DNA from 3 places in the Arthrobacter sp. FW306-1B-F12A genome. Region 2 is predicted to be linked to each of the others. Evidence: predicted binding sites of a transcription regulator. Region 2 holds the regulator's gene; each other region holds the start of a gene.

Region 1 (5,914 bases), on a different contig from region 2:
TCCGCCGTCCAGATTTCCGAGGCTGCCTTGAGGAGTTGTTCGGGCGTCCCCGGCGCCTTTCCTCGGCGGCTCAGCAAGTGACGCGCCAATTCGCCGCGCGTGTGCTTGGCGAAGTGGCTGACGACGGTGCGTTTGCCATTGGACTCGGAAAAGACGTTGACGGAGACAGTTTGCGCCGCCGGTGGAGCCCAAGCCGCGGCATATGTGCTGGAGCGGCAATCCACCAGCAGTTCGCCCTGCACCCGCGAGGCGAGGGCCTGCGTGAGCTGCGGCTTCCAGAACGACGCGAGGCGCCCGACGTCGGGCAGTGCGGTTCCCATGGACAAACGGTAGGCGGGCACGTGGTCGCCGAAACCGATGGCGCCCCACAGGGCGGACACCACAAGGATCGACTCCACCGCCTTGCGGCGCTGTGCCGGCGTCAGGGTCTTGTAGCCAAGCGCGTCGTAGAGGACACCGGAATACACCTGATGGGCAGGGGCCGCGGGTTCGGCGTGGAGCCGGGTATTGCGTTCGACGTCGTCCCTCAAGGACGCGCCCACCCCCAATAAGGCGAGGGCGTCCTCGTGCGCGCTGACCAGGCCCAGCGCGTCGAGCACTTTGGCCCGGTAGCTGTTGAGTTCCGGAAAGCTCAGGGACTCCCATTCGACGGCGGAGCCTTTCTCAGCGGGGGTCTTGCCTTCGGAGGGCGGCAGCAGAATCAGCACCAGTCGATATTAGCTGTATTGCCAGTAATACAGGCGCCAGCTGCCTAGCGGTACCTTCCGGCAGTGCCGTCCGGAAATGCGCAGGGCCCGACGCCGGTAGACTGTAGGGCGGATGGGTTGACTAGGCGGCCGCGCGCCACGTGAGTGGCTCGAGGAACGTCCGGGCTCCACAGGGCAGGGTGGTGGGTAACGCCCACTCGGGGTAACCCGCAGGCTAGTGCCACAGAGAACAGACCGCCCGCGTCTGCTTGTGCCAGCACAGGCAGGCAGCAGGTAAGGGTGAAACGGTGGTGTAAGAGACCACCAGCTCCCTGGGTGACCAGGGAGGCTAGGTAAACCCCACCCGGAGCAAGGCCAGACAGGGCACGATCGAGGGCTGCTCGCCCGAGTGTCCGGGTAGGCCGCTGGAGAGCGTCGGCAACGGCGTTCGTAGATGGATGGTCGCCACTCCTTCGCCGGCAACGGCAGGGAGGACAGAACCCGGCGTATCGGTCAACCCATCCCTTCGCCTATGTGAGTGATTTCACGCGTTCCGGCGGCCAAGTCGTCCCGTGCCAGACCTTAGAATGGACAGTGAACGTAGAAGTTCCACCGCCGGTTCTGCGTTCGCAGCCGGCGGTTTTTCTTTGCAGCGTTCAAGGTGTCCGGGCAGACCGAAGTCCCGCCGATGCCAGTGCCGCAGGATTACTCCGGGCGGCCGCCATCTACGTACGAGGACGTATGTAGCTGACCCTAGGAAGGTAGTTCTGTGAGCCAGTCATCAGATTCTTGTCTTGATACGTGGATGGGCCGCGAAGCGCTGGCCGAGGCCATGATTCCGGTGATCGGCCGGCTGTACCGTGAGAACAACGTGGTGACGAGCATCCACGGGCGCAGCTTGATCAACAAGTCGTCGATGAACATCCTGAAAGCCCACCGTTTCGCGCGCCGGATGAGCAAGGACGAACTCCGTCTCGAAGAGACCGCGCCGCTGCTGAACATCCTGGCCGGACTTGACCTCGGGGCTGCTGCGATCGATATCGCCCGCCTGAACGAGAAGTACAAGGCCGAGGCCGCGGGCACGCCCCTGGAAGACTTCCTCCGCGCCGAGCTTGCCGAGGTTGTCGGGCGCCGCGGCGCGGACGACCGGACCAGCACCGACGTCGTGCTTTACGGTTTCGGCCGCATCGGCCGCCTGCTGGCCCGCCTCCTGATCGAAAAGGCCGGCGGCGGCCACGGCCTGCGCCTGCGTGCGATTGTGGTCCGCAAGGGCGCCGAGAACGACCTCGTCAAGCGCGCCAGCCTGCTGCGTCGCGACTCGGTGCACGGTTCCTTCGAGGGCACCATCCGCGTGGACGAGGCCGCCAACACGATCACGGCCAACGGCGTCCAGATCCAGGTCATCTACTCGGACAACCCCTCCACCGTCGACTACACGGCCTACGGCATCAAGGATGCCCTGGTGGTGGACAACACGGGCCGCTGGCGCGACGCCGAAGGCCTCTCCCAGCACCTGCAGAGCAAGGGTGTGGCCCGCGTGCTGCTCACGGCTCCGGGCAAGGGCGAGCTGAAGAACATCGTCCACGGCATCAACCACTCCTCCATCGAGGACTCGGACACGATCGTCACTGCGGCTTCCTGCACCACGAACGCCATCACCCCGGTGCTCAAGGCCCTCAACGACAAGTTCGGCGTCATCCACGGCCACGTGGAAACCGTGCACTCGTTCACGAACGACCAGAACCTGATCGACAACTTCCACAAGGGTGACCGCCGCGGCCGCTCGGCCGCCCTGAACATGGTCATCACCGAAACGGGTGCGGCCAAGGCTGTGGCGAAGGCCCTTCCGGAACTGCAGGGCAAGCTGACCGGCAACGCGATCCGCGTTCCTACCCCGGACGTGTCGATGGCCATCCTGAACCTGAACCTTGAAAAGGGAACCACGAAGGACGAGGTCAACAACTACCTTCGTGAAATGTCCTTGCACTCGGAGCTGCGCAAGCAGATCGACTTCATCGACTCACCCGAGGTCGTCTCCACGGACTTCGTGGGCTCCCGCCGTGCAGGCATCGTGGACGGCCTCGCCACGATCGCCACCGACAATCACCTCGTGGTCTACGTCTGGTACGACAACGAATTCGGCTACTCCTGCCAGGTGGTCCGCGTCATGGAAGAAATGGCCGGCGTGAACCCGCCGTCGTTCCCGGCACGCGGCGTCGCGGTGAACCTTGAACCCAAGGCAACGTTGGAGCCCGCCGGCGTCTAGCGGCCTAGGCCGAGGCCAGGAAAGACACAGGGTATTCCCGGCTGATGCGCTGGTATCAGCCGGGAAACCTGACCAGAATGGACGCATGGAAAGCGAAAAGATTCTGGAACACGAAACAACCCTGGAACACGCACTGGACGTAGCGCGCGCCAACCTCAAGGAAGCCCAGCGGCTTCTCGACGAAGCCAAGGCCGCACATGCAGCGGGTGACATCTCCGAGGAGCGGGTCATCCAATTGGGGTCGCTTCTCGAGCTGGCCGCCGAAGACCTGAAGCGTGTCACCAGGGAGCAGTAAGCCGCCCCTGCAGCTTGCGCTGTGATTGTTCCGACACTGTGACTTGTCCTCCACACTGTGGATATCAGCGTCGGCGAACAGCGCCTGAACTAGTCTCAAGGGACGTATTCCTGCCCGAAAGGACGCAATCCCTTGAGCACCACCTGGGCCGCCTATCGACGTGCCCGCCGCCACTCCCGGCAGGCCTGGGTACTGGTGATTCTCATCATCGCGGGTGGGCTTACCGGCGTCGGGTGGTTCTTCACCGACGGCCAGTTCTCAGTGGGACAGGGCCCGGTCAACGGGCCAACGGAAGCTCCAGTCTTCGACCCGGAGTGGATGAAGCCGGTGGAATCGGTTCAGCCGGTGCCCCTCGGTTTGGCGGCTGATGCCCTGGAGGCACTTCCCGTGAAGGGGCGCGCCGCCAAGGACAACTACGACCGCAATGAATTCGGCCAGGCGTGGCTCGACGTCGACCGGAACGGCTGCGATACCAGGAACGACATCCTGAGGCGGGATCTTACGGCAGCGGAGTTCACGGCAGGCTCGAAATGCAGGATCGCGTCCGGGGAACTGCGTGAGCCGTACATCGGCGAAGACATCCATTTCCGCAGGGGCTCCGAAACCAGCTCAGCCGTACAGATCGACCATGTGGTGGCTCTCGGGGACGCCTGGCAGAAGGGGGCCCAGCAGCTCCCCGCCAAACAGCGCCAAAGCCTCGCCAATGACCCCCTCAACCTGATTGCCGTCGACGGGCCCGCCAACGTCAAGAAAGGCGCGAGCGACGCCGCGAGCTGGCTCCCTGCCAACAAGGGCTTTCGCTGCCATTACGTCGCGCGGCAGGTTTCCGTCAAAGCCGCGTACCGGCTCTGGGTCACCCAGGCGGAGAAGGACGCCATGAAGCGCGTCCTGGACTCGTGCTCCGGCCAGCGGACCATCAGGGCGACGTAGCCAACTGAGGCCGCGAGGTGGCCGCTTCAGGCCGGGGTGCTCCGTGCTGCGGGAAGCACCAGGTGGCCGTGTCCAAGTTGCCAGACCCCGCCGTCGTCGATCCTCTCCAGCAACACCCGCTGAAGCGAGGTCTCGCGGGGGAGCCGATCGAGGTTTTCCATGCCGCGCTGCCGGAAAGTGAAATAGACAGCGTCGCCCGGAGCGTCTGAGCAGCGGTCCAGGGTGAATCGGCGGGCAAAAGCGGCGATGTTGCTGTGCGGGAGTTTCCGGGCCAGGTAGGGGTCCAGCATCCAGGAGTCGCAGCTCGCCACGGAGACCGCTTTGTCCGGGAAGTAACGGTCGAAGAACTCCCTGGCCTGGCTGAAGCTCGTGTCCACGAGGGCAGGGGACAGGCCGCCATCCTCGGGGATGTGCACACCCAGCACCCAGGAGTCACTTGCGGCGGCGGAGCCTTCCTCGTCGCTGCGGACAAGGTGGAATTGCAGGCGGCCGATACGGAAGATGTTTCCGGCCATGTGGAGGGTCAGCCATGCCCACGTGTCCAAGCCGAAGCGACCATGGACCCTTCGGTTGATTCGAAGGTTCAGTCCCACATCGGCCAGGATCGCGGCGGACGATTCCGGCGGAATGCCAAGGGAAAGATGATGGCCGTGGACTACAGGCGCAAAGCGCAGGAGCGCCTCGATCCAGTCCGTTTCCGTGCAGCCATCGGCGGAGGCGGACGTGCTCGGAAAGACGCCCAGACGGGCGTCAAGGCTGGCAAGGGCCCGTCGGGTGCCGTCTCCAGGAGGTGACGCCAGCAGCGAGGCACACTCAAAAGCGTCCTCGCCCTGGATGTCGAGAAGCGTGAACAATTCGTCCTGCGCGACGCCCGTCATCGCTCAGTGACCGAAGGGGTCCGGGTCGACACCTGGCATCCAGCTCAGCCCGGGCACTCCCCAGCCGTTCTTCTTGGCCTGCTTCATCGCCTTCTTGGCGTATCGGTCAACCAGGCGGTTCACATAGAGCTTGCCGTCGAGGTGGTCGAATTCGTGCTGCATGACCCTCGCGAACCAACCGGTCGCGACGAAATCCACCGGTTGGCCGTGGCCGTCGAAGCCCTGGACGCGGGCCCAATCGGCCCTCTGCAGGGGGTAGTGCTCCCCTGGGAAGGACAAACAGCCTTCGACGTCTTCCTCGGGATCGGGAAGGGCGCCAGGGATCTTGGAGAGGGTGAGGACCGGGTTCACCAGGACGCCTTCGTCCGGAGCGTCGTCGTCGTTTGCGTATTTGAAGATGAAGATCCGCTTGCCCACCCCCACCTGGGGTGCCGCCAGACCGACGCCGTTGGCCGCCTCGTTCGTTTCGAACATGTCGGCAATCAAGGTGCGCAGCTCGTCGTCGAACACTTCCACCTCGCTCGCCCGGCGGTGAAGCACGGGTTCGCCCCAGATGGTGACTGGCAGGACGGTCATGTCAGGTGTTCCTCTGGTTCTCGGGTCTGGAATGGCCGGAATCGGCCGGAACAAAGCAAAGGCCGCACTGGATAACCAGTACGGCCTTTGGCTGCGATCGATAAACTGCTACCGACCTCATGAGGGTGAGCGACGGGGGTTGAACCCGCGACCTCCTGGACCACAACCAGGCGCTCTGCCAACTGAGCTACGCCCACCATGAGCCTTTTGCGCTTTCGGAATGACCCGTTAGCTGCGAAGGCAACGACAAAAACTATACCCCGTCTTGAGGGGTGGTTTTGCC
Region 2 (5,914 bases):
GACGGCGAGGGCCGCGCCGCCCTCGTGGCGACCTCGGGCAACCCGGACACCCATGTGATCCTGCGCGGCGGCCGCAAGGGACCGAACTACGCCGCGGACCAGGTTGCCGCTGCCTCGGAGAAGCTCTCGGCAAAGGGCTTGAACCCGCGGCTCATCGTTGACGCGAGCCATGCCAACAGTGGCAAGAGCCACCACCGCCAGGCCGAAGTCGCCTTGGAGATCGGCGCGCAGTTGGAAGATGACGTTGCTTCGCCGATCGCCGGCGTCATGCTGGAGAGCTTCCTTGTCGGTGGGGCGCAGAACCTGGATGTGGAGCGGCAGTCGGCCGGCGAACAAGAGCTGGTGTACGGCCAGAGCGTCACCGACGCCTGCATGGAATGGGACGTCACGGTGTCCGTCCTGAACCAGTTGGCGGCCTCGGCCCGAAAGCGTCGCATAGCTGCTTCCAACTAAGTGAAACCTAGTCTCCACTTGGACGAAAGACTTTCACTTTGGTACCAGCAGCCTCTAGAGTATCTAGCACATGGTTGTTTGATGGCTCAGCATCGGCACACCAGGTAATGAATGCTGGGGTTCGCCGCTAACCGCTGAGAGCAAAGGAATATGGAGAAATGTCCGCAGAGACTAACTTCTCGAACGCGCGTTTCATGACAGTGGCTGAAGTTGCCGAAGTCCTCCGGGTTTCCAAAATGACCGTGTACCGTCTGGTCCACTCGGGAGAATTGCCGGCCGTCCGATTTGGACGATCATTCCGGGTCCCCGAAGATGCCGTGAGCCAGTACCTCAAGGGCGCGGTCGTCGACGGACACTCAGAGACGGCCTGAGCCCCGCTTGGTCCCCTCAAGGGCCAGCGGTCATTGGGTGCCCCCGATAAGCGGTACCCTGTTAAGGAACGTTTTACGTCATTGTAAGAATCTGTCAGTTGTAAAGTCTGTTGCTCAGTTCAAGGACCTCACCCAGCAGACAGAATCTCAATCTAGTTTGGTAAGGAACTTACGTGGGTTCAGTTATTAAGAAGCGCCGCAAGCGTATGGCCAAGAAGAAGCACCGCAAACTGCTTCGCAAGACCCGCCACCAGCGTCGCAATAAGAAGTAGAGATACTTCCTACAGCGTGAATGCCCGTTGCCTCTCAAGGCGGCGGGCATTTTTGCGTCCGTCCCCGATGACGCTCGCTCACATATGAGTGCTTTTCCCCGGACCCTCGCTCACGTATGTCGGCCGTTTCGACAACGCTCGCTCCCGTATGTGGGCACATGCCGGAATGAGGTCGTCACATCATGTGAGCGAGGGTTACCGGGGAGGCGGGTATATGTCAGCGAGGGTTGCCGGGGAGGCGGGTATATGTGAGCGAGGGTTGCCGGGGTTAGGCCCTCGGGCTGCGGAATTTGGAGAAGCCCCGCCACAAGCCGTAGACGGCGCCTCCGACGGTCGCGGCCTTGAGGCCGAGCGTGGCTGCCCGGCGGCCGGAACGGAAGTCGTAAACAGGCCAGTTGTTCTCCCGCGCGTGGCGGCGAAGCCCGGCGTCGGGATTGATGCACACGGGGTGGCCCACCAACGTGAGCAGCGGGATATCGTTATGCGAATCGCTGTACGCCCAGCAGCGCTTCAGGTCCAGGCCTTCTTCGTCTGCTACGCGCTGCACGGCCACGGCCTTGGCTGGCCCGTGGAGGATCTCGCCCACCAACCGGCCGGTGTAAGCGCCATCTTCAACCTCACCCACGGTACCCAGGGCGCCGGTCAGGCCGAGCCGCGTGGAAATGACGGTGGCAACTTCGATGGGCGTGGCGGTGACGAGCCAGACCTTCCGGCCAACACGCAGGTGCTGTTCCGCCAGGGCCTTGGTACCGGGCCAGATCCGCGACTCGATCATCTCGTCGTAGACCTCTTCGCCCAGTTCCTTGATATCGGACACCTTGATGCCGGCCGCGAGGATCAGCGCGGAATCCCGGACGGAATGGACGTCCTCCATCTTTTCGCCCCGGAGCACGAACTTGAACTGCTTCCAGGCAAAGCCCGCGGCTTGGGAGAGCGTGAAGGCCCTGCGTTCATACATCTTCCGGGCAACGTGGAAGAGGCTGGCACCCTTCATGAGGGTGTTGTCGACGTCGAAGAATGCGGCTTCGCCGTGTTGCTGCGTTGCAGCCGGCGCGGTGGCCACAACGGCGTTCTTCTCGACGGGCATGCCTCGAGTCTAGTCAATCGTCCGGCCCCCTGCCGTTCGCGACTGCCGTGACGACGCTGAAGCGATACCGTTGAACCATGCCAAATCCCGACGTCGTACTCCTCACCAAAGCTGACTGCCACCTTTGCGCCGCGGCGCGGGACGCCGTTGAACGCGTGACCTCAAGCCTTGGGCTCACGTGGACCGAACAGTCAATCGACACTGACCCGGCACTGCGCGAGCGCTACGCCGAGGAGATCCCGGTGGTATTCGTGGACGGAATCCAGCGGGATTTCTGGAAAATCGATGAGGCACGATTGGTGCGGGTCCTGAAGAAGGCCATCGCCGCCTGAACATGCGTGCAGAGCTTTGTTGGCAATAGAGTGGGAAAACAAAGCGACGCAATGGAGAAGAACGTGACTGCGCTGGAACCGTCCGCCGAGGCTGTACCCGGGGACAAGGAGTCTGCCGCGAAGCAGATACCGCCCGCGGCTGTGGCCCGGATGACGCTTTACCTGCGCGCTCTGAACTCCCTGCTCGGTGAAGGCGTGGAACGGGTTTCCTCCGAGGCGTTGGCTGAGGCGTCCGGAGTCAGTTCGTCCACCTTGCGCAAAGACCTCTCCTACGTCGGCTCCTACGGAACGCGTGGCGTCGGGTACGAGGTCCAATACCTGAGCCGGCACATCGCGGCGGCGCTCGGCCTGACCCACGACTGGAAAGTGGCCATTGTGGGCGCCGGCAACCTGGGCAAGGCCTTGGCACGGTACGGCGGCTTCGAGTCGCGCGGTTTCGACGTGGTGGCGATCCTCGACGCCGATCCCATGATTATCGGGAATGAGGTCGGCTGGCTGCGGGTCAGCGACGCCGCCAATCTTGAAACGGTCCTTCAGCGGACCGGAACCAACATGGTTGTCCTGGCCCTCCCGGCCGCGGTGGCACAAGGCGTCTGCGACCGCGTGATCAGCGCGGGTATCCGCAGCATCCTCAGCTTTGCCCCGGTGCTGCTGCAAGTTCCTCCGTACGTGAATCTGCGCAAAGTGGACATGGCCACTGAGCTCCAGATCCTGGCGTATCACGCACAACGGGCACAGACCCCGGGCCAGGCCATTTAGGCCGGACCGGGTCTGCACCCGTTGTTTTGGTTTTAGCGTCTAGCGCCTAGCGGCCGTACGGCGCCTGGCCGTAAGGGTTCGCGAACGGCTGGGCTTTCCGGAAGTACGGCGCCGAGGCCGGCAAATAGAGCATCACGATCGCGGCGATGCCCAAGAGGATGGTGATGGTGCCCATGCCGATCTGGGTCAGGCCCAGCAGGGAAATTCCAGCGAAGACCGTGCCCAGGATGCGGGCCCAGTTCTTCCCCTTCCGGACATTGAACGCAACCAATGCGTAGAGCCCGGCAAAGATCACCGAGAAGATAACCAGGAACGTGATCGCAATGCCGATGAAGGTGCTTGTGTCTATGCCTGAAGCGTTGCTTCCTTGCGCCGACAGGGCCTGGTTGAACATGTTCTTGCCTGCCGGCGAGTTCAGCGTAGCGATAGTGAAGGGAATGCCGATCAAGGTCAGTACCCCTGCGGCAATCATCAGCCAGAAGGAGATGTTGACCAACTGCGGGACTCCGGACGTCGCAGCGGGCTGCTGGCTCGGCCAAGTGACGGGGCCGCCCTGCCCGTACTGCGGGACGGAAGGCTGCCCGTACTGCGGCTCCTGCCCGTACTGCGGGACGGAAGGCTGCCCGTACTGCGGCTGCTGCCCGTACTGGGGAGCCTGTTGTCCATACTGGGGTGCGGACGGCTGCCCGTACTGGGGAGCCTGTTGCCCGTACTGGGGTGCGGACGGCTGCTGGGGCGCCTGCTGGCCGTACTGCGGAGCCGAAGGCTGCCCGAACTGAGGAGCTTGTTGGCCGTATTGCGGCGGCTGACCCTGCTGGGGTGTCTGCTGGCCGTATTTCGGCTCCTCAGGGGTGGGATTCTCGCCCGGAGTGGACGGCGGGTACGGAGGGGTGCTCATGGCATTCCTTTGCGTGTCGACTGCAGATACGGCTGCCGGGTGCAACGTGCCCCGCCCCCAGCTCGGCTTAATTCCACCGTACCCCGACGGCACAGCGCTGGTGATGATTCACGGGAAGAATTCTCGCTGAACAAGCTTCGGCGGAGCTCCCGTGAATCCTGCATGGACAAAGGGAAGGCCGCGGGGTCCTTCCGGGACCGGCCGCGGCCTTCAGCTATGAAATTCCGGCTTGTAACGGGTTGGCTAGACGGCGCCCTTCACTGACTTGAACCACGCCTGCGAATTGGGCAGCCACATCAGGACCGTTGCAATGAGGCTGATGACGAAGCTGAACCAGTTGTTGCTCTGTCCATTTGCCATCGCTCCGCCCACGATCGAGAGGATCAGGGAAATTCCCGCAATGACGGTCAGTGCGAGGCGGGCCCACTCCTTGCCTTCCTTCATCTTCATCGCGAAGACGATTTGGGCGGCCGCCACAACCAGCGCTATCAGTACCAGAAGGAGGACGACGACGGCGATTGCCGGCGCGAGCGTGAAGAGCACAATGGAGCCGAAGAGGCCGAGCAAGCCACCCAGGAGGGCCAGGAGTCCGCCAATGAGCCAGATCCAGTAGGAGACCTTCAACTCTATGGGCATTCCGGTGACTTTGAACATGCCGGAAAAACCGCCCTTGGGAAGGACATCGTTGAAGTTCTTCGGACCGTCGGTAGGCATCTCGAAGTGGAAACCTTCTCCCTGTCCGGGTTGGCCTTGCTGCTGGTATCCGGGAGCGGGCTGCTGGTAAGAGGGAGGCGCTTGGTAAGAAGGAGGTGCTTGGTATCCCTGCGGAGGCTGGTAACCCGCAGGAGGGACATTGCCGGGCTGCGGTGGCTGGGCTCCGGGCTGCTGAGGCTGAGGAGCTTCGTTTGGGTTACTCATGGCATCACTTTAGACCTGAGGTTTAAGGATTCATAGGAAATTCTTGGCTAATTCGCCGCTAAGTATCGGCTTTTACCCGAACGATAGGCGGGTGACACCGCGAGCAAAAAATGGCGCCTCCTGGGCTGCGCACGCGATCGTGTGCAGCCCCGAAGGCGCCTTTCAGTCCGTTAGCCCGGGGGATTGGGAACCTGGTGGATTAGGCGGCAGGTGCGATGAAGGCCAGTTCGAGGTTAATGACAACCTTGTCGCTGACCAGGACGCCACCGGCCTCGAGCACTGCGTTCCAGGTGAGGCCGAAGTCCTTGCGGCTGATGGTGGTCTCACCGGAAACGCCTGCGCGGGTGTTGCCGAACGGGTCAACGGCTACGCCGTTGAACTCGGTTTCGATGGTGACCTCTTTGGAGACGCCCTTGATGGTCAGATCGCCCACGAGGTCGAAGCTGTCGCCGTTGGCCTTGACGTGGCGTGAGACGAAAGTGATTTCCGGGAACTTCTCCACATCGAAGAAGTCCTCGCCCTTGACGTGGCCGTCGCGGTTGGCGTCGCCGGAGTCGAAGCTGGCGGTCTGGATGCTTGCGGCGACCTTGGAGTCGGCCAGGCTGCCGCCGAGTTCAAGGGTGGCTTCTGCCTCGGTGAACTGGCCGCGGACCTTGCTGATGCCTGCGTGGCGGACGGTGAAGCCGATCTCGCTGTGCGAGTTGTCGAGGGTCCAGACGCCGGTGGTGACGTTTGCGGGAAGAGTCATGGGGTTCTCCTTGGGAAGGTGTGATCGTAGCTTCATCGGTCGTTCGGCCGTACTTAGTTGAAGTGTCAACCGAACC
Region 3 (5,914 bases), on a different contig from region 2:
GCAGACCTCGAGCATGTGCGCGCCGAGGATCTTCTCCTCCCCCGGCGTCAGGTGGTAGGTGTAGTCCTCCATGAGCGAGGCGCCACCGGGCAGTCCGGCGCCCATGACCTTCGCAGCCCGGACCAAGATCGCGGTCTTCCAGTCGCCCTCGGCACCGAAGCCGTAGCCGTCGGCCATGAGCCGCTGCACGGCCATGCCGGGAAGCTGGCGCAACGCGCCCAGGTCCTCGAACGACGTCGTGAATGCGGCGGAGCCGTTCGCCTCCAGGAAGGACCGCAGACCCAGTTCGATCCGGGCGCTGTAGCGCAGGGACTCGTGCCGGGCGCCGCCGGCACACAGTTCCGGTGCGACCTCGTAGAGGCGCTCGTATTCGGCTACGAGGGCGTCGACGTCGTACTCCGGCGCGCCGTGCACGGCGTCGGCGAGTTCGTTGACGGACCACGTGTTGACCGAGACGCCGAAGCGCAGCTCGGCTTCGGTCTTGTCCCCTTCTGTGACGGCAACGTTGCGCATGTTGTCCCCGAAGCGGGTCAGCTTGAGGGTGCGCACCGCGGCCCAGCCGGCGGAGGCGCGTTGCCACGCGCCCACCTGGCGCGTGACCTCGGGGTTGGAGACGTGCCCGACGACGGTCTTCCGCGGCACGCCGAGGCGGGACTGGATGTACCCGAATTCGCGGTCGCCGTGGGCTGCCTGGTTCAGGTTCATGAAGTCGAAGTCGATGTCCGCCCACGGCAGGGCCACGTTCGCCTGGGTGTGCAGGTGCAGGAGCGGCTTGCGGAGCAGGTCCAGTCCCTGGATCCACATCTTGGCCGGGCTGAACGTGTGCATCCACGCGGTAACGCCGATCACGGCGTCGTCCGAGTTCGCTTCCAGAGCGGTGCGGCGGATCGCGTCCGCGTCCGTCAGCACGGGCTTCCAGACGAGCTTGACCGGAACATCGGAGGACGCGTTCAGTGATGCGGCGATCTCCTGGGACTGCGCGGCGACCTGCTTGAGGACGTCCTCGCCGTAAAGGTGCTGGCTGCCGGTGAGGAACCACACTTCGTAGTGTTCGAGGGACGTGTTGTGGGCGATGGGCATGCGTTTCTCCTTGAAGGTTCGTGGGTGGCGCGCGTCAGCGGCCGTAGACGTTCTGGTAGCGGCTGTAGAGGGACTCGATCTGGCCGGCGTCGATGGGCAGCGGTTCACCGAGCTGCCGGGAAATGTGGACGGTGCGGGCCACTTCCTCGCACATCACGGCGGCCTTGACGGCGGAGCGGGCGTCCTTGCCGATAGTGAACGGTCCGTGGTTCTGCATCAGGACAGCCGGTGAATGGGACGCCCGGAGCGTGTCCACGATCCCGCGGCCGATCGAGTCGTCCCCGATCAGCGCGAACGGGCCCACCGGGATGGTGCCGCCGAATTCGTCGCCCATCATGGTCAGCACGCACGGGATCGGCTCCCCGCGCGCAGCCCATGCCGTCGCGTAGGTGGAGTGCGTGTGGACGACCCCGCCGACGTCGGGCATGTTCCGGTAGACGTAGGCGTGCGCGGCAGCGTCCGACGACGGCGAAAGGTCCGGATTGCCCCACGCCCCGTCGCCATCGCCGCCCACGGGAACCCCGTGGAGGTCCGTGACCACCATGAGTTCGGGCGTCAGCGCATCGTAGGAGACCCCGGACGGCTTGATGACCATCAAGTCATGCCCCGGGACGCGGGCGGAGACATTGCCCGCGGTCCAGACCACCAGCTCGTACCGGGTCAGTTCGGCGTGCAGCGCGCAGACCTCGCGGCGGATCGTGGCAATGGTGCCCAGCAGGGCGCTCATGCGGAGACCCCTGCGGTGAGGAGCGTTTTGCTCGCGTTCCGCTGGATCTTCTTGAGCCGGTGCATGACCTCGTTCGCTCCGCGGCCGAAGTAGTCATGCAGGGTCCGGTATTCGCGGAACAATTCCTCGTAGGCGGCGACGTTTTCCGGGATCGGGGTGTAGACGGCGCCGGGCTCGGATCCCATGGCAGCCGCGGCTTCCCGGATGTCCGGGTACTCCCCCGCAGCGACGGCGGCGTGGATCGCCGAACCCAGCGCGGGACCCTGGGTGGAGCCGATCGTGGAGAGGGGCAGCCCCGTGATATCGGCGTAGATCTGCATCAATAGCGTGTTTTTCAGCAGCCCTCCGGCCACGATGAATTCCTTCACCGGCACCCCCGCGTCCCGGAAGGCATCCACAATGGTGCGGGTGCCGAAGGCCGTGGCCTCCAGCAGCGCCCGGTAGATGTCTTCCGGGCGGGTTGCCAGGGTCTGGCCCACGATCACTCCGGAGAGTTCGTGGTCCACCAGGACGGACCGGTTCCCCGAGTGCCAGTCCAGGGCAATGAGTCCGTGTTCACCGATCTCCTGGGTGGAGGCGAGTTCGGTGAGGTATTCGTGGATGCCCAGGCCCGCGGCTTCGGCAGCTGCATGATATTCGGGCGGCACGCCGTACTTGGTGAACCAGCCGAAGATGTCGCCCACCCCGGACTGGCCGGCCTCGTAACCCCAGAGCCCGTCCACGATCCCGCCGTCGACCACTCCGCACATGCCCGGCACCTCACGAAGCTCGGAGCCGTTCATGACGTGGCACGTGGAGGTGCCCATGATCGCGACGAGCTGTCCCGGTTCCACGGCCCGGGCGGCGGGCGCGGTGACGTGGGCGTCAACATTCCCGACCGCGACGGCGATCCCGGCCGGGAGGCCGGTCCAGCCGGCGGCTTCGGCAGTCAGGTAACCCGCGGCGTCGCCCAGGCGGCCGATTGTGTGGGCCAGTTTGGTGTCGACGAAGTCCTTGAAGCCCGGGTTCAGGGCGGCCAGGAATTCCCTGGACGGGTAGGCGCCGTCCTGGTAGATGCCCTTGTACCCTGCGGTGCAGGCATTCCGCACGTAGTTCCCGCACAGTTGCCAGACGATCCAGTCGGCGGCTTCCACCCAGTGGTCCATCGCCGCATACGCGCCCGGGTCCTCCTCCAGGAGCTGGAGTCCCTTGGCGAACTCCCATTCCGAGGAAATGAGCCCGCCGTAGCGCGGCAGCCAGGCCTCGCCCCGCTCGGCGGCGAGTGCATTGATGCGGTCCGCCTGCTCCTGGGCCGCATGGTGGCGCCACAACTTCACATACGCATGCGGCCTGCGGGCGAAGCCGGGCAACTCGTTCAGTGGAGTGCCGTCAGCCTTCACCGGCACCATCGTGCACGCCGTGAAGTCCGTGGCAATCCCGACGACGGCGGCCGGATCGATCCCGGCGTCGCGCACCGCTGCGGGAACCGCGTGGCGCAACACGTCGCGGTAGTCTTGCGGCACCTGCAGCGCCCATTCGCCGGGAAGGCGGACAGCCGGGCCAGCAGACGCGCCGGCCAGATCGGCCGGTAAGGCCTCCGTGATGACCGCGTGCGGGTACTCAAACACTCCGCTTCCCAGTTCCTTGCCATCCCTGACCCGCACCACCACGGCCCTGCCCGAAAGCGTGCCGTAGTCCACGCCGATGACGTAATGTTCCTTGCCGTCCGCTGTGACGTCCATGAAGTCCTCCAATAAGCCAGCCCGCAGCCTTGCGGATTGGTTCCATTGTGAGCGCTAACAAAATTCACGTCAAGCCGTCCTTCCCACATGAACATGAATACGATCAGGCGGGAGCCGACGTACTTTGGCGCACCACCAACTCTGGCTCCACCACCGTGGCGCCGACGCTTTCCCCGCCCTCGATACCGCTCAGCATAAGGTCCATGCAGCGCCGCCCGAGTTCTTCGAAGTCCTGGCGTACCGTGGTCAAAGGCGGCGTGAAATAGCCTGATTCGGGCTGGTCGTCGAAACCCACCACCGAAACATCCTCGGGCACCCGGACACCTGCCTCGTTGAACGCACGCAGCAGGCCCAGGGCCATCTGGTCATTTCCCACAAAAAGCGCCGTGGCGGTCCTTTCACCGGCAAGCTTCCTGCCGATGTCATAACCGCTGCCGGCGCTCCAGTCCCCCACCACCAGCAAATCGTCCTGAAGGCCAGCCGCCTGCAAGGCCTCGCTCCACCCTTCGGCCCGGGCGACGCCGTCGATCCAGTCCTGCGGGCCGGCCACGTGCCCGATCCGCCGGTGCCCCTGCTCCACCAGATGCCTCACGGCCAATTCCGCGCCGCGCTTCTGGTCCACCATGGCTCCGCCGACCGACGCGTCGCCCAGCGACCCCACGGCCACTACGGGAACCCCGGCCTTCACTTCCGCCAACGCCAGCAGGGTGTCCGAATGGGGAACGATCACCACGATTCCGTCCACGGACTGGTCCAGGAAATGCCGGACCGCATCAAGGATCGCCTCCCGGTTGACCGTCCTCAAGGCTGCGATGCTGACGAAATAGCCGGCATCCCTCGCAGCCTGCTCGACGCCCAGCAGGGTGTTCGCCGGGCCGTACTGCGCCAGCTCGCTGGCCAGGACCCCGATGGTCTGGGAACGGCGGGTCACGAGGCTCCGCGCAGCAGTATTGCGCCGGTATCCCAGCTCGGCGATGGCGGCCTCGACACGCTCCCGGGTGCCCTTGCTGACGTTGGGGTGGTCGTTGATCACCCGTGAAACGGTCTGGTGCGAGACTCCCGCCAATTCCGCTACGTCTTCAAGCCGTGGTAAGCGCCCGCTGCTTTTTGTCATGGAGCTATTCTGCGTGACCTGGAGGCCAAGCGACGAACAGGACCGCAGCGAGTCCACGCTGAGCTACCGGCCAGTACAAGACCACGGGCATGCCGGGGATAGACTCGATTCAAGCCCAACAACCACCATTTGAGGAGCCCCATGCGCGCCACCATCATCCACGGTCCCGGCGACATCCGCGTTGAAGACCGTAACTACCCGACGGTCCAGCTGCCCACCGACGTCGTCGTCAAAGTCACTGCCTCCTGCGTCTGCGGATCGGACCTTTGGCCCTACCGCGGCGTAAAGCCCACCCACCAGCCTTCGGCCATCGGACATGAATTCATCGGCACGGTGGAAAGCATTGGCGACGACGTCACCACCCTGGCGCCCGGCGATTTCGTGATCGCTCCGTTCGTGGTCAGCTGCGGGGCCTGCCCGCAATGCTTGAACGGCGTCACAGTTGCCTGCGATCATTTGGCAGGTTGGGGCGGCAAGGATGACAGCGGTCACGCGATCGACGGCGGCCAAGGCCAGGCCGTGCGCGTGCCGCTCGCCGAGTCCACGCTCGTCAAGGTTCCCGGCATCACGGAACCCGACGACGCCCTCCGCGCGAGCTTGCTGACGCTCTCGGATGTGATGGCCACCGGCCATCACGCCGCCCTCGCGGCGAAGGTCGGCCCCGGCAGGACCGTCGTCGTCGTCGGCGACGGCGCAGTCGGGCTCTGCGGCGTGCTCGCAGCAAAGCGGCTCGGAGCAGAACGAATCATCGCGATGTCGCGGCATGCCGACCGCCAGGCTATTGCCCTCGAATTCGGCGCAACAGACATCGTAGCTGAACGTGGCGAGGACGGCGTAGCCAAGGTCCGCGAACTGCTGGGAGGCGTTTTGGCCGACTCCGTGTTGGAGTGCGTCGGGACCAAGGAGTCCATGGAACAGGCACTGCACAGTGTCCGCCCGGGCGGCGCCCTCGGCTTTGTCGGTGTCCCGACAGGCGGAGCTGAGGCCCCCTTGCGCTACTTGTTCGACACGAACATTTCGATTGCCGGCGGCATGGCCCCTGCCCGCACCTACATCCCGGAACTGCTCGCCGACGTGCTTGACGGAAAGATCAATCCGGGCAGGGTCTTCGACACCGTGATGCCGCTCGAGGAAGCGCCCGAGGCCTACCGCGCCATGGACGAACGGCGCTCCATCAAGGTCCTGCTCACTCCCTGAGGCCATGGGCGGAACCTGCAGCTTCTTGCGGGATAGGTGGACTGTGGCGTGCACGCGGGAACGGCGAGAGAATCC

What was found. Region 2 encodes Rex, which represses fermentation and respiration genes when NADH is low (regulators of the CRP and FNR family bind a similar motif). Its sites were predicted from a motif close to CTTGTGAANNNNTTCACAAG; they were not measured.
Region 1: AC3WJU_RS13160 (glyceraldehyde-3-phosphate dehydrogenase) is a predicted target of Rex. The motif match lies at 1,218-1,237, and genes of this name have one in related genera.
Region 3: araB (ribulokinase) is a predicted target of Rex. The motif match lies at 3,573-3,592, and genes of this name have one in related genera.

The regions. Positions count from the first base shown of each region.
Region 1 is NZ_JBYSXD010000025.1:127-6,040, forward strand. It holds gene AC3WJU_RS13150 (YaaA family protein) at 1-707, opposite strand, end outside; RNA gene rnpB (RNase P RNA component class A) at 821-1,211, shown strand; gene AC3WJU_RS13160 (glyceraldehyde-3-phosphate dehydrogenase) at 1,456-2,952, shown strand; gene AC3WJU_RS13165 (hypothetical protein) at 3,038-3,247, shown strand; gene AC3WJU_RS13170 (HNH endonuclease family protein) at 3,380-4,177, shown strand; gene AC3WJU_RS13175 (acyltransferase domain-containing protein) at 4,204-5,055, opposite strand; gene def (peptide deformylase) at 5,059-5,631, opposite strand; tRNA gene AC3WJU_RS13185 (tRNA-His) at 5,756-5,828, opposite strand.
Region 2 is NZ_JBYSXD010000047.1:26,569-32,482, reverse strand. It holds gene AC3WJU_RS18405 (3-deoxy-7-phosphoheptulonate synthase) at 1-453, shown strand, start outside; gene AC3WJU_RS18400 (helix-turn-helix domain-containing protein) at 612-824, shown strand; gene AC3WJU_RS18395 (30S ribosomal protein bS22) at 998-1,096, shown strand; gene AC3WJU_RS18390 (HAD family hydrolase) at 1,365-2,183, opposite strand; gene AC3WJU_RS18385 (glutaredoxin family protein) at 2,261-2,515, shown strand; gene AC3WJU_RS18380 (redox-sensing transcriptional repressor Rex) at 2,567-3,274, shown strand; gene AC3WJU_RS18375 (hypothetical protein) at 3,321-4,172, opposite strand; gene AC3WJU_RS18370 (hypothetical protein) at 4,416-5,090, opposite strand; gene AC3WJU_RS18365 (YceI family protein) at 5,290-5,838, opposite strand.
Region 3 is NZ_JBYSXD010000018.1:63,264-69,177, forward strand. It holds gene araA (L-arabinose isomerase) at 1-1,080, opposite strand, end outside; gene AC3WJU_RS11020 (L-ribulose-5-phosphate 4-epimerase) at 1,115-1,807, opposite strand; gene araB (ribulokinase) at 1,804-3,528, opposite strand; gene AC3WJU_RS11030 (LacI family DNA-binding transcriptional regulator) at 3,632-4,642, opposite strand; gene AC3WJU_RS11035 (zinc-dependent alcohol dehydrogenase family protein) at 4,784-5,839, shown strand.